One region of the Senimuribacter intestinalis genome, then DNA from elsewhere that is predicted to be linked to it. Evidence: riboswitches for the same ligand, from Rfam matches in the RefSeq annotation. Region 1 holds a riboswitch; the other holds the start of a gene.

The links. Region 1 has a riboswitch for cobalamin ahead of NFR88_RS02450 (GLUG motif-containing protein). Riboswitches for the same ligand answer to the same signal wherever they lie in the genome.
Region 2: linked by a shared signal. The riboswitch ahead of NFR88_RS09770 (homing endonuclease associated repeat-containing protein) and the one ahead of NFR88_RS02450 (GLUG motif-containing protein) in region 1 are both predicted to bind cobalamin.

Annotation. Positions count from the first base shown of each region.
Region 1 is NZ_CALPCF010000002.1:86,954-93,732, reverse strand. Features, by position in the region: gene NFR88_RS02450 (GLUG motif-containing protein) at 1-4,749, opposite strand, end outside; cobalamin riboswitch at 4,899-5,089, opposite strand; gene NFR88_RS02445 (prepilin peptidase) at 5,167-5,874, opposite strand; gene NFR88_RS02440 (basic amino acid/polyamine antiporter) at 6,013-6,779, shown strand, end outside.
Region 2 is NZ_CALPCF010000010.1:49,702-56,480, reverse strand. Features, by position in the region: gene NFR88_RS09800 (NUDIX hydrolase) at 1-45, shown strand, start outside; gene NFR88_RS09795 (KilA-N domain-containing protein) at 610-1,452, shown strand; gene NFR88_RS09790 (energy-coupling factor ABC transporter ATP-binding protein) at 1,491-2,333, opposite strand; gene cbiQ (cobalt ECF transporter T component CbiQ) at 2,351-3,127, opposite strand; gene NFR88_RS09780 (energy-coupling factor ABC transporter substrate-binding protein) at 3,135-3,455, opposite strand; gene NFR88_RS09775 (energy-coupling factor ABC transporter permease) at 3,457-4,206, opposite strand; cobalamin riboswitch at 4,367-4,549, opposite strand; cobalamin riboswitch at 4,677-4,856, shown strand; gene NFR88_RS09770 (homing endonuclease associated repeat-containing protein) at 4,971-6,002, shown strand; gene NFR88_RS09765 (sirohydrochlorin cobaltochelatase) at 6,016-6,779, shown strand, end outside.

The sequences.
Region 1 (6,779 bases):
ATCTAAAAGGATCATCTCAGGTGTTACGTAGTTACTATCCTCTTCTGCCACAGGGTTTACTGTTACATAATAACGCCCTTCACCGGCTTCTATAATATCTTTGCTGAAATCATACGTTTCTTCAGTGACACCTGACACATCCTTGATCTTCTCCACTCCTGGCACATAGTAACCCAGAGCGATATCATGCTTGCCATCGTTCACAAGTCCCAGCAGAAATTCTGCCCGTTTATTCTCAGCGCTTTCTGTCTTTCCATCAGCTTCCTTTGCCTGCTGTACTGCATCTTCCAGCTGCTCAAAGAAGGCATATTCAGCTTCGGTCATGGCATCAATAATCCTCTGTTCATCAATGCACATCAGTTTCTGTCTTGCATTTAAAGCCTCACTCCGAAATTCTGCCAATTCCTCTTCCGATAGATTTTTCCATACAAAGCCTTCCCTCCAAAGGGATAAAGTATAGCTTTCTGCATGGGCTACTTTATCCCATCTTACGACCTGCCGATGAAGACGCATCATACCTTCTTCCAGGCTGTCAGGATTAAGGTACCTTTCCTCAAAAGCTTCCCAAGCTACATTCTGTGCCGCTTCCAGGGTGATCGGAGCCTCTGGTTCACTTGCTTTCTGCCAAGCCAGGATTGGATATCCATCGTTAGTGCCCGCTGCAGTTTTCCAAAGTACCGGCTGCCTGTCACCGTTTAATGTATCCGCCAATTCCTGCAGCTGCGCTGCACTTACTGCCTGCGCCTTGCTATCTGCAGAAAGGGTATTCAGATAGTAAATATCCGCTATAGAAGCACTGTAACTGCTCACTGTACCAAAGGCAGCGTTTCCGCCATTTACCTGTCCAACGGTATAGCCTTTTTCAATGTCAGCAGCTGCATAAGCGACCAGACCGCCCACATTGCCGCTGGTACCGGTAACTGTGCCTGTGTTGTAGATGTCGGAAACTTTGCCATTGGCATGACCGATGACGCCGCCTACATTTTGCTTTCCGGAAACTTCGCCTGCATTATAACAAGAAGATACGACTGCATAATAGTTATATCCAGTAATGCCACCGATCTTTTCTGCCTGACTGCCGCTGATGGTTCCATAGTTAGAGCAGTTTTCCACGCTTCCGTCTTCCACTTCACCTACAATACCGCCGACATAATATTTATAGGCAGTTGCTGTTAGCGTAACATTTGCATAGTTATGGCAGTTTACTATATCAACATAATCACCATAACCCAGGATTCCGCCCACAAAGCCGTAGCTGCTGCTGACGTCGCCTTCTATTGTCAGATTTTCAATCACCGCATGTTTACTGCTGGTACCCTTGATATAACCGAAAAGTCCCGCATAATTGCTGTCTTTTTCGACTTTCAGACCAGTAATCTTATGCTCTGCACCATCAAAAGTGCCTGCATAGTTACAGCCTGTCGTGCCAATAGGCTGCCAAAGATTTTCACCCAGATTGATATCATCGGTCAAAACCGCATCATAATTCTTGCCGGTTCCGTTATTGACCTGTGCTGCAAACCACGCCAGTTCTTCTCCGGTAGAAATCTGATATACGCCATCCTTCTGCACCGGTTCATCCATTGACTCCCCGTCCCAGGCAGTGGAAATCACCATAAAGACAGGTACAGCAGTATCGCTGTCTTTGATGGATATGGTTCCTTTGACGGTTGCATAGCCTTTTGCCTTTACGGTATATGTATAGGTTCCTTCCGGCAAAAGGTAGCTTCCATCTTCTTCTGCTGCCATGATATTTTCGCCGTTCATCACCGTGATAACCGCTGTCACACCGTCAGGGATTCCCATAAAGGTTACACGATAGCGCAGTGCATCCTGCAGAATGATATTCTCTGAAATGCCGGTTTCACCAGCTTCCGCCGTCACGTGAATGGTTCCAGTTTCAGTAGTTTTTCCGAAGGCTTCTGCCGTATATTTGTAATCTCCTTCTGTCAGGGAATAAGTGTAAGTTCCGTCCTTTTCATCTGCTGCTGCAACGGTTTCTCCTTCAGCATCTTTTAAAATCAGCTGTGCGTCCTTAGGCTCCACCGATAACACTACCTGGTATCTTGGCGTGGTATCCTGCCAGCTTAAAATCGGATATCCATCGTTAATCTGTGGTTCCATATCTTTTAGGAACCCTGATCCCAAGAGCGCCACAAAATCACCTGATTTTAATTCCGCATCGGTCTTTGCTTCTGCATTGGTGTCACTTCCGACAATATCCAGATAATACAGATTGCTAACCGCTCCAGAATTTTTCTTTCCCACTGCAGGGTGCGTATTGGAGCCTGTTGAAATCACGTTTCCTATAGTATAGCAGTTGGTCACCGATGCGCTGTAGTCGTCGATCAATCCAACTAAACCGCCCGTCTGACCTACTGTATTAATCACATCACCTCTATGGTAACAATCTGTGATCGTTGTTGCATAATAGATTCTGCCAACCAGACCTCCAACATTAAAGCCATTGCCGCTGACAGTTCCTAGATGTGCGCAGCCCGTCATTGTCAGCATGCGTCCGCCGACATAGCTGACTAAACCGCCGACATGCCCTTTACCGCTTACATTAACACTGCTCAGACAATTTTCTATTACAGTATTAGCCCCTGTCTGCGCTGCCAAGCCTGCTGTATAGTCTCCGCCTTTTACACTTCCGCTAATGGTCAAATTTTTTATCTCTGCTTCACTGACATATCCGAATAGCCCCTGATAACTGCTTTCAGAATCAATAAAGAGTCCGGAAATCGTATGTCCGTTGCCGTCAAAGACACCCTTGAACGTTCTGCTGCTGGAACTTCCAATCGGCGTCCACTGTTCTTCTCCTAAATCGATGTCCTTTGTCAGAATGACCTGCATTCTGCTGTTATAAACGCCGTTGACTTCCTGTGCCAGCCATGCCAGATTTGCTCCGCTTGCAATTTCATAGAAGCCGTCTGCATTTTTATTAGGCTCTTCCACATCATCGCTGCCACCCCAGGCAGTCTTTGCGGTCAGCGGAATGGTGATAGTTTTTGTACCGTCAGCTGTTTCTTCCGCTAGACTGATTTCGCCTGTCACTTTCGCATAATTACTGCTTCTAAAATTATAGCTGTAGTCGTATCCAACAGGCAATTTATAAGTCAAGCCATCGGTTTCCGGCTCTATTGACCTATCACCTGCTGTTACGGTCAATTTGCCATTTTCAATTTCCTGTCCGTAGAGCTCATCGCCATAATTAAAAGTAACTGTGTATATAGGGTTTGCTTTTAACGCAATTTCCGTCTCCTTTGCAGCCCTGTCAATTGTGACTTCGCCTTCCTTCGCAGCATAGCCAAAGGAGCTCACTGCATAGGTATACGTACCGTTTACTACTTCGTAAATGTGCTTCTGTGCATCCTTTGGCGTCAGAGCTTCTCCATCAGCATCCTTTACCAGAAGGTCTGCTTCCTCCGGAACCAGACTGAAGGACATATCATAAACATTTTGTTCCAGCGTAATCTTCTGATTGATGTCTTTTTTGCCTATGACGATAGTGCCTTCCCTGTCGCCGTAATCTGTAATGTCATCTCTCTGAGACACACAGTAAGAATGGGAACTTCCTGATGGAAGAGATGAGAAGGTGTACACGCCGTCTTCGTTTTCTTGCTGTTCTTCACCGTCAAAGATGAGTTTAGCATTTTCCGGCACTAACTGCAGAGTGATACTGTAAGTAGCATTGGGATCCTGCCATTTCAGAATCGGATAGCTTCCTGTCTGGTTCTGAAAGCTGCCGCCCAGTTGTCCTGCAAGACTCTCCATTTCTTCTGTAGATTTTCCCTCAATAACTGCCGATCTCAGATTTGTTGCTTGATCTCCTGTATACTTCGTACTGTCATAGTAACAGTTTTCAATATCTACAGCACAAGAAGAAGATCCAACATAGGCAAATCCATAAAGATACGCATCTTTTCCTACCATGTCCGCTGCTGCATAAGAATTTTTTATAGTACGAGTATATGCGCTGTACGAATTACCAATCTGTCCAATAAGTCCCGCGCCTGACCCGTTTTTTGTGTCGATGGAAACATCCGCATAACAATCTGCCACAGTCCAGCTGCAGTAGCCGCTGATATTTCCCACAAGTCCGCCCAGATAGGAAGAACTGTATGCGTAGCTGCCCGCTGTCAGTTCTGCCTTTGCAAAGGAGCTTTCTATGGTGCAATTATCTCCGATATAGCCAACTAAACCGCCCATATTAACCGCCTGACTGGTGGTACACACAATAGTTCCATTTAAAACACCGCAATTACTGATACTCGCAGCGCCGCTTATTTTTCCTGCCAGTGCGCCAACGCCATAGCCGGAGCCGCTGGATACTGCATTGGTAATACTGCAATTCTCCAGCATTACTCCGGTAACCTCTGCGCCGCTTCCCAGTTCTGCAAACAGTCCGGTATTTCCCGAAGACGTAATGCTGAGATTTTTAATCGCAAATCCGCCTCCGTCAAAGGTTCCGCTTCTCAAGCTGTTAATCGGCTTCATATCGATACCCTCCATATCGATATTCGCCGTAAGACGATAACAGCCGGTCAGTGTGGTTCCACCCAGCGATGACAACTGCTGCCCGTCAGAAATTAAATAAGGATCTGCTTCTGTACCCGATCCTGTTATCTCTGATACAGTCTGTGCTTCTGGTATATCTGCAGCAAAAACGCCTGCCGGCGCCATACTGATCAGCATCGTCACGATTAGAAACACTACCAGAAAACGGTTCCCTGTTTTTCTTCTCATGTCCTTTCCTCTCTTTCTTCAATTCATCATTTATCTAAACACCTTACCGGTGATCTATACAAAATAAAAAGACTGTAAAAAAGCATTCTCCACTTTCTCACAGTCCGTATTCCTGTACAAAAAATACTTCTAAATGTTCCTCCGACATCTACAAGTTGTCCTCTCGTGCATGTCTCCTGGCTCAACGCTAAACCGTTCTGTCTTCCTTCCCAAAAGCCATATTGGCTCCAGTGGCATTATAGGCAGAACTCACGTCTCACAGTGGCGGGACCGCGCAGGACTCTCACCTGCTTCCATCTTAGCTTTCTCAAGACGAAGTACAAACACTTAGGTCTTGGAAAGAACACGAAATTATTCTGACATTTTATTCAATTGTAATATATTCTACCCTTATCAGAGAAGATTGTCAAGGCTCTTTTATAGGAGCAGTACCGGCATGTAATCCCACAAAAAAATCAAATGGATTGCTGCCGCCAGTGCAATATACGGCGCCATCGCAACAGTATCAGTACGCCGGATTTTCTTTCTCACAAGAAGCCAGATTAGATGCCCAGCACTAAAGAGTGTAGTCATCACAAATATCAGCAGTATTCCCCGAAGCCCGGCAATCAAACCCAGCGCCGCAAAAAGCTTGATATCTCCACCGCCAAGAGTATCTCTGCGATACGCCAGCTTGCCAAGTAGTGCAGTGGCACCCATAATACCAAATCCGGCAAGCCCTCCGTACAAACAGTCTTTCCATCCATCATGAAAGGCAATAAATCCCATGGCGGTTACCGCAAGAAGCAGTACCATCTGATCTGGTACAATCCGATACTTAGCATCAGCCACAGCAATTTCCAAAAGCAGCCAAAGACTGCAAACTGCCGCCACCGCAAACTGCCAATCGTCTATTACCAATTTAATATCAATGACAACAAACAGCATGGTAAGGATAAATTTCCATGGGTAACTTTTGATGCGCTGTGTATATGGATCTTTCAGTGCATCGGATGGCTCCTCGTCATAGTCGCAAAGCCACTGCGCCGGCATTTTGTTAAAGAAATATACTGCGCCGTTTCCTGCGAAAACGCCGACCAGAATCGCCGCAAGACATTTTATAATTATGATTAATGTATCAGTCATATTTTTTCTCTCTTTCTCACTTGGTATCTTACCACAAAATTGCATCTCGCAAAACAAGTTTCTGCGTCTTTCTACGTATAAGCGATTCGCCTTCTGCACATAGTATCAGTAACTTTATTTGATTGCGAGGAATTTATCATGCAGGACAAACAAGGTCTTGGACTTTTTAAACTAACTTTTTTTGCCATCGGTACAACGCTGGCAAGCGGCGTTTTCAACATGTTCAGCGATATGGCAAGAAACGGCGCAGGCACTCTTTCTGTACTTATTGGTTGGACCATCGCCGGTATCGGCATGTACAGCCTTGCCATGTGCTTCAACAGGCTCAGTATCGTAAGACCCTCTCTGAAAAGCGGTATTTTCGCCTATGCAAAAGAGGGGTTCGGCGCTTACATCGGATTTAACTCCGCCTGGGGCTATTGGATTAGCGCGATTTTATCACAGGTATCTTTTGCGACTCTGCTCTTCGCTGCGCTAGGTCAGTTCATGCCCCTGTTTGCCGGCGGCAACAATCTGGCTTCCATCGTCTGCGCATCTATTGTGATTTGGGGCTTCACTTTTCTTGTGATGGGCGGCGTGCAGGAAGCGGTTACTATTAACACGATTATCGTCATCGCCAAAATCATCCCCATTTTTGCATTTATTCTATTTGTTATTTTTCTCGGTGCTTTTGATCTGGATATTTTTCTGGACAATTTTATGGGTGAGGATACCGGCTATTCCCTGGGCAAACAGGTGCTGGAAACCACCTACACTACAGTTTGGATTTTTACCGGAATTGAGGGAGCGGTCGTCATTTCCGCCCGTGCAAAATCGACTGCAGTCTCTGGGAAAGCCACTACTCTTTCCTTCCTGTCACTGCTGATTCTCTATGTACTGATTTCTATTCTCAGCATGGGTATTAT
Region 2 (6,779 bases), on a different contig from region 1:
TGGATGCTAAAGCGGGTATATGGAAAGCTTATTAGCAGGGCGTAGGTGCGGTGTGCATATATTTTGAAAAAATACTTAAAATATGCACATTATCGTGCATATTTTGACGATAAACTTCGAATATATGCATTTTTTTAAGAAAACTCATGTCGTTTATAGGAAATTTTAGCTGAATATATAGAGAGTTGTACATATTTTGAAGAAAACTCCTGAAAATATGCATGTATGGTCGAAAAATTATGCATATTTTAGGAGTTTTTTTATTATATATGCATTTCTGCAGGAATCTAATGCTACTAAATTGATGGGGAAAAAATTCATCTCCAGTTATGAGAAGGCTATAAAGAAATTTCAAACGTTGTTAGCATTAGGCGACTATAAAGATGTAAAGACTCAAACTAAAAACTGTTTTGCAGGTGAGTACGGAAGAAATTGTGAAGTGACAAAATCAACATTCGTACAGAAAGAAAAAGCTATAATTGAGTTGATTTTACATTGCAAAAGACGAACAAAATAGCTATAATGAATTACTAAAGAGTTAACATTATAGTTATGTGCAGGCGGGTTTCTTTTTAGTGAGATTATAATGACACAATAGCAGGAGGAACAATGGGGAAAGTAATCAAGGATACGATTCATGCGAATGGAATAGATATTGGAATTTACACACAGGATTTTGAAAATGAATTCATTTCATTAACAGATATTGCTCGGTATAAGAGTGATGACCCAACAGCAGTTATTCAAAATTGGATGAGAAATCGGGATGTGATAGAATTTTTGGGATTATGGGAAAAACTCCATAATCCGGATTTTAAACCCCTCGAATTCGAGGGGTTTAGAAAACAGGCAGGAGCAAATGCATTTACAATGTCACCAAAGAAATGGATAGAAGCTACAGAAGCTATTGGAATTGTTTCAAAAGCAGGACGTTATGGAGGAACATATGCCCATAGTGATATTGCAATGTCCTTTGCAACGTGGATTTCGCCAGAATTTCAGTTATATATAATGAAAGATTACAGAAGATTGAAGACGGACGAGAATAGTCGATTATCTTTGAACTGGAATTTGAATAGAGAAATTTCCAAATTAAATTATAAGATACATACGAATGCAATTAAAGAAAATCTTATTCCACCGGAATTAACGCCTGCGCAGATTGCTTATACATATGCAAATGAAGCTGACATGTTGAATGTTGTTTTATTTGGAAAAACAGCGAAGCAGTGGAAAGTCGAAAATCCTATGGTAAAAGGAAATATGAGAGATGGTGCGACACTAAATCAGCTTTTGGTGCTTGCAAATTTAGAGAGTTATAATGCCATTCTGATTACCCAAGGGAAAAATCAAAAAGAGAGAATGGAGTTGCTTCGTCAACTGACGATACAACAACTGCAGACGTTGGAAGCTGTAAGCTTGAATAATCTTCCGCAAGTAGCAGAACGCTAGTGTTTTCCTGCAAACCAGAGTTTAACAGGGTTGCAAAATTAAACCGCACTAATATATTCCTCAAGAACCTTCAGGGATTTTGGTACCGGCAGATCCGCAGGCAGGATGCCTTTTTTTACGAGGCTTTCAAAGAGCTCCATGGCTGCAGGCTTTTTTAAATTGGTCTGCTGCAAGATGGTGTCGTTTGAAAAAACCTCGACAGGAGTGCCGTGCATCAGTGTTTTACCTTCTGCAATTAATACGATTTCATCAGCCCATTCCAAAGCATAATCGACGTTATGGGTGGACATAAGAATTGTAATACCTTGTTCTACGAGCATATCCACAATTTTGTTGACGATGATTGTATGCTTAGGGTCGAGAGAGGAGGCTGGTTCATCTAAAATGATGATTTCCGGGTGCATGACTAAAACATCGGCAATAGAAACCTGTTTCTTTTGACCTCCGGAAAGAGAGTGGGTGGGTTTATGCTGAAAATCTGTAATTTCCAGAGTTTCGATGACTTTTGCGACCTCTTTGCGTGCATCTTGCTCGCTCATTCCCATGTTAAGAGCGCCAAAAGAAATTTCCTGTGTCACTGAGGCAGAAAACAGCTGATTATCCGGGTCCTGAAAGACAATGCCTACCTTGCTTCGAAGGTCTAAAAGACCTTTTTTGCTGTAGTCCACAGGCTTTCCGTCTAAGTAGAGTGTACCTTCTGAAGGTTTGTGAATGCCGTTTAAGCACAGGAAAAAAGTAGACTTTCCAGCGCCGTTTGCACCCATAAAGGCAACCTTGCGGCCACGCTCAATTTCCAGACTGAGTCCGTTTAAGGAATAGCTTTTTTCGTCGTCGTAGGAAAAAAATAAATTGTCTGCTTTAATGATAATATCTTTCGTCATGTCTTTCGCGGAAGCTCCTATCTCCATAATTTAAACCATAAAGTAAAAGCCAAAAGGGCAGTTTCATAAAGTACAATGTAGTAGATATTTCTTTTGCTGGTGGGATGGCTTTCTTCCAGCACTCTAATTTCACCATCATATCCTCTGGACTCCATAGCGTCATAAAGATTTCTGGAACGCTTCATAGATCTGATAAACAGCGCCTGCACCATAGAGGCAAAAGATTTTATTGATGTTTTAAAATCCTTGTGTCCAAGGCGGGCGCTTTGTGAAGTGGAAATGTAGTAGGCTACGTCCAGCAGCACAAAGATATACCGGTAAATCAGAAGCATGAGCTCTATCATAAGAGCTGGCACATGAAGCTTTCTGAGGACGCTTAGAATATCTGTCATAGTAGTATTAAAAGATAAAAAGTATAGACAGGATACGGCGGCTAGTGCTGTAGTGATAAGCTGTGCCCCGTGCAAAATGCCTGCAAAACTTCCAGTGACGTACCAGCTTCCAATAGGAACTGCAAAGGCGTCAAGGGGATGTTTTCCGATGTTGATGATAATGGCAGTAGTGCTCAGTATGAGAAAGGCCAGGGGGACCATCATCAAATTTCTGTATCTGGCAGCGGAAATACCGCCGCGAACAATGGTTAGCCAGCTGTTGACTCCAATGACAAAGACGCCCATAGCAATGGAACGACTGACAATACAAAAAATGAGAGTCAGCATTGCAAAAGCGAACTTTTCCATGGGGTTTACATATCTGAGTTTTGACAAATAGCACAGCTTATCTACAATAATCATAATTTATTTATTCATCCTTCATCCATTTTTTTCTTTCGTAAAACCGACCCATAAAGAAGGCGAGAATGCCGACTCCGATACCGGTCTGTACGCAGAAAATTAAACTTTCGATTTCACCGGGAATTTCACCGCCCAGATAGCTTTCCAAAATCGGTGTAAACCAAGGTTCATATTCACCGCCCTGTATTTCTTCTATAGCGCCGCCAGCAGCGTCATCAGAGCCGCCAAATTCAGCGTCTTTGAGCATTAAGAAGGGTACGACTGCGATGAGAATTGCCAGAATCAGAAGCAGAACCACAAGACCCTTTTTAGATTTCTTCTTATCCATATTATTTGCCCTCCTTGATAAATCCGATTGATTTCAGTTCAGGTTTCGCAAAGGATTCTAAACCGATGACGATGATAACAGTCAAAATGCCTTCTACGATAGCAAGAGGTACTTGCGTCGTAGCAAAAATACCCATGAATTTCGCAAGAGAAGCACCGACACCTCCTACTTCTGAAGGATAAGCCAGAGCCAGCTGCAGACTGGTAATGCAGTATGTAAGCAAATCACCTAAGGCAGCTGCCAGAAATACAGAAAACATTTTGTTTACCTTTAACTTTTTGCATAGCTTGTACACGCCATAGGTGATAAAAGGTCCTGCGATAGCCATGGAGAAAGTGTTCGCTCCAAGGGTAGTAAGACCGCCGTGAGCCAGCAGAATTGCCTGAAATAAAAGTACGATAATTCCCAAAATGCTGACTGCTGCAGGACCGAAAAGGATTGCGCCAAGACCGGTTCCTGTCATGTGAGAGCAGCTTCCTGTAACCGATGGAATTTTTAGCGAGGAAATTACAAAGATAAATGCACCTGCCATGGCAAGTACAGTGATAATTTTTCTATTATCTGTAAGGGTATTTCTGATGGAGAAAAAACCCCAGATAAGAAATGGAACGCATATCGCTCCCCATACCAGACAGTAGGTTCCGGGTAAGTAGCCCTCCATAATGTGCATGGCATTTGCCGTGGGAACCATACCAAAGACCAGTGAAAAAACTGTTACAATTGATAAAAATAATTTTTGCCTTTTTGTCATAAAGTATCTCCTTTCTTGATAAACAAATGAACAAAACACGAAATGTTGTATCTCTACGCAATAAAAAATCCTGTCATTTATGACAGGTGCAGCGATAGAAAAGTATGCAAAAAATACTTTCCGTTTCGTGTTCACACCCGGTCATCGTTCGTAACCTGTGTAAATTGGCTGTATTTGGGTAGTTCTTCTGACTTAGACATCTGGCACCCTTATCTTGCCTTCCCAGTTTCCCAGTGACATAAATTAAGATAGGGCTACGTCATTACAGCGGCGCGACCGTGCAGGACTTTCACCTGCTTCTCTTTTAAACCCCTTGAAAGGGACCCTTATACATTCAATTGTAACCTCATTATATTACCGGAGGTTGTATTTTGTCAAGCGGAGGATAGGGGCAAAAAAAGATTCTGTACAAATGCGATTTGATATGATACAATGTCAGCGTAGAAGCGTTGATGCTTTGAAATAACAACTGAATGACAAGTATTTCTTGTCTGTTTTAACAGCAAAGAGGGAAACAGGTGCAAATCCTGTGCGGTTGCCGCCGCTGTAAGGAAGGAGTCATGCCGAAATACCACTGGACAGATAGTCTGGGAAGGTGTGCATGATGAAGATATCCGAGCCAGAAGACCTGCTTGAAATACTAGGAGTGCGCCTGACGGTTATCAGGTTTCCTAAACGACAGATACAGAAAATACGGGCTGTAGCATATTTTGCTACAGCATTTTTATTATTCTAATATTAAAACTTGCTTAGGAGAAATCAAAGTGGAAGAAAGAGAGTTAGAGCTAAGGAAGAAGCTGCTGATTGAAAAGATCAGTCGAAATCCAGACAGGAAATACGGGCAGAATGACAAAACTTCTGCTGTCTGGAAAAATTATGCATTAGCAAGTCCGGACGGCAAATGTGTCTACCAAAGCTTTTCTGATGAAGAACTGCTCGCTTATCTAAGGCGTTTAGCGTCAGAACTGGGGTATGGCCCTACGCAGGGAGAAGTATTTTGGATATTGAAAGACTACATCAAACAAAGGTTTGGTAAATGGCCTTATGCGCTTCGTGCTGCAGGGCTTTCCGCGTCAGCAGGTAAAGGCGGAAAAACTATGGAGCAGATGGAAAAAGAGCGATTGCATAAGGAAAAGCTTCTTGACATGGTCAGAGAAAAAGCACTGGAGCTTGGGAAAATTCCGCATCCCAGAGATCTGCCTGAGGTTTGCAGGGAAATCAAAAAATATTACAGCGGCTGGACTTCTGTTATTAAAGCTGCAAAGCTGGATGCTGATTTTCTTAAAAGAGCAGTCTATAAGATTCCTGATTTAGAACTGGAATATATCAATATGCTGGAAGCAGTTAGAAATTTTGCTCATGAAATAGGACGAAGTCCTCTTCATGGAGAAATTGAACAGGCTGTTAAGCAGGCGCTCATAGAGCGATGCGGCTCCTGGCGCAATGCGCTGTTTCAGATTGATTTGGAACCGGTCCTCCGAATGGAGCCTTTTCACGATATTTATATCGACCATAGAATGACAGAAAATCGAAGGCATCATTCTGACAGTCTCTATGGCTGCTATTATAAGGTATTGAATCTGGATGAAGATGATAGAAAGCGCCTTGGTATGGTAAAAGATATCTATCTGAAAAACGGAAAAATTCCTATGAAAAAGGAAGTGCCAAGACAGCTGCGGCAGGATTTGCACGAAAAATGCGGTTCCTGGGGTAACGTTCTCTATCAGATTGGCGTTACGCCAAAGGAATACTACGAGGAGAAAAATAAAAAGAAAAATAGTAATCAAGGAAAGTAAGAGGAATAAAAAGATGAATCAGAAACAAGACACCGCGATTCTGGTAGTCAGCTTTGGCACCAGCTATAACGAAAATAGAAAGGTCACAATAGATGCTATTGAGCAGGCAGTTGCGGATGCTTTTTCAGATTATCCGGTGCGGCGTGCTTTTACCAGTCAGATGATTATTAATAAGCTAAAGAAAAGAGATGGACTTCATATCGACAACGAAGCTGAGTCACTGCAGCATGCAGCAGCAGATGGATTCAGAAAGCTGGTGATACAGCCGACACATTTGATGAATGGAACAGAGTATCACGACCTTCTGCGCGATGTGGAAAAACATAGAGATCTTTTTGCAGCTGCAGTACTTGGAGAACCTCTTTTAACTGATAAAGAGGATTTTGAGAAAGTTGCAGCTGCCATGGTGGAAGACACAAAAGAGCATACGGATGAAAAGACGGCCGTGGTGTTGATGGGACATGGAACAGGTGTTGAGGCAAACAGGGTATACTTTGATTTGCAAGATGAGCTCAGAAAACAGGGACACCACAACTATTTTATCGCAACTGTGGAAGCGGTACCAACGCTGGAAGATATTCTTCCTGCCTTAAAGGAAGGCGGTTATGAAAAAATTGTGCTGCAGCCTTTAATGATTGTTGCAGGCGATCATGCCAATAACGATATGGCAAGTGATGATGAAGATTCATGGAAAACGATTCTGGAAAAAGAGGGCTATGCGGTGCAGTGTGTACTGCGAGGCATGGGGCAGATTCCTGCAATCAGAGAAATTTTTGC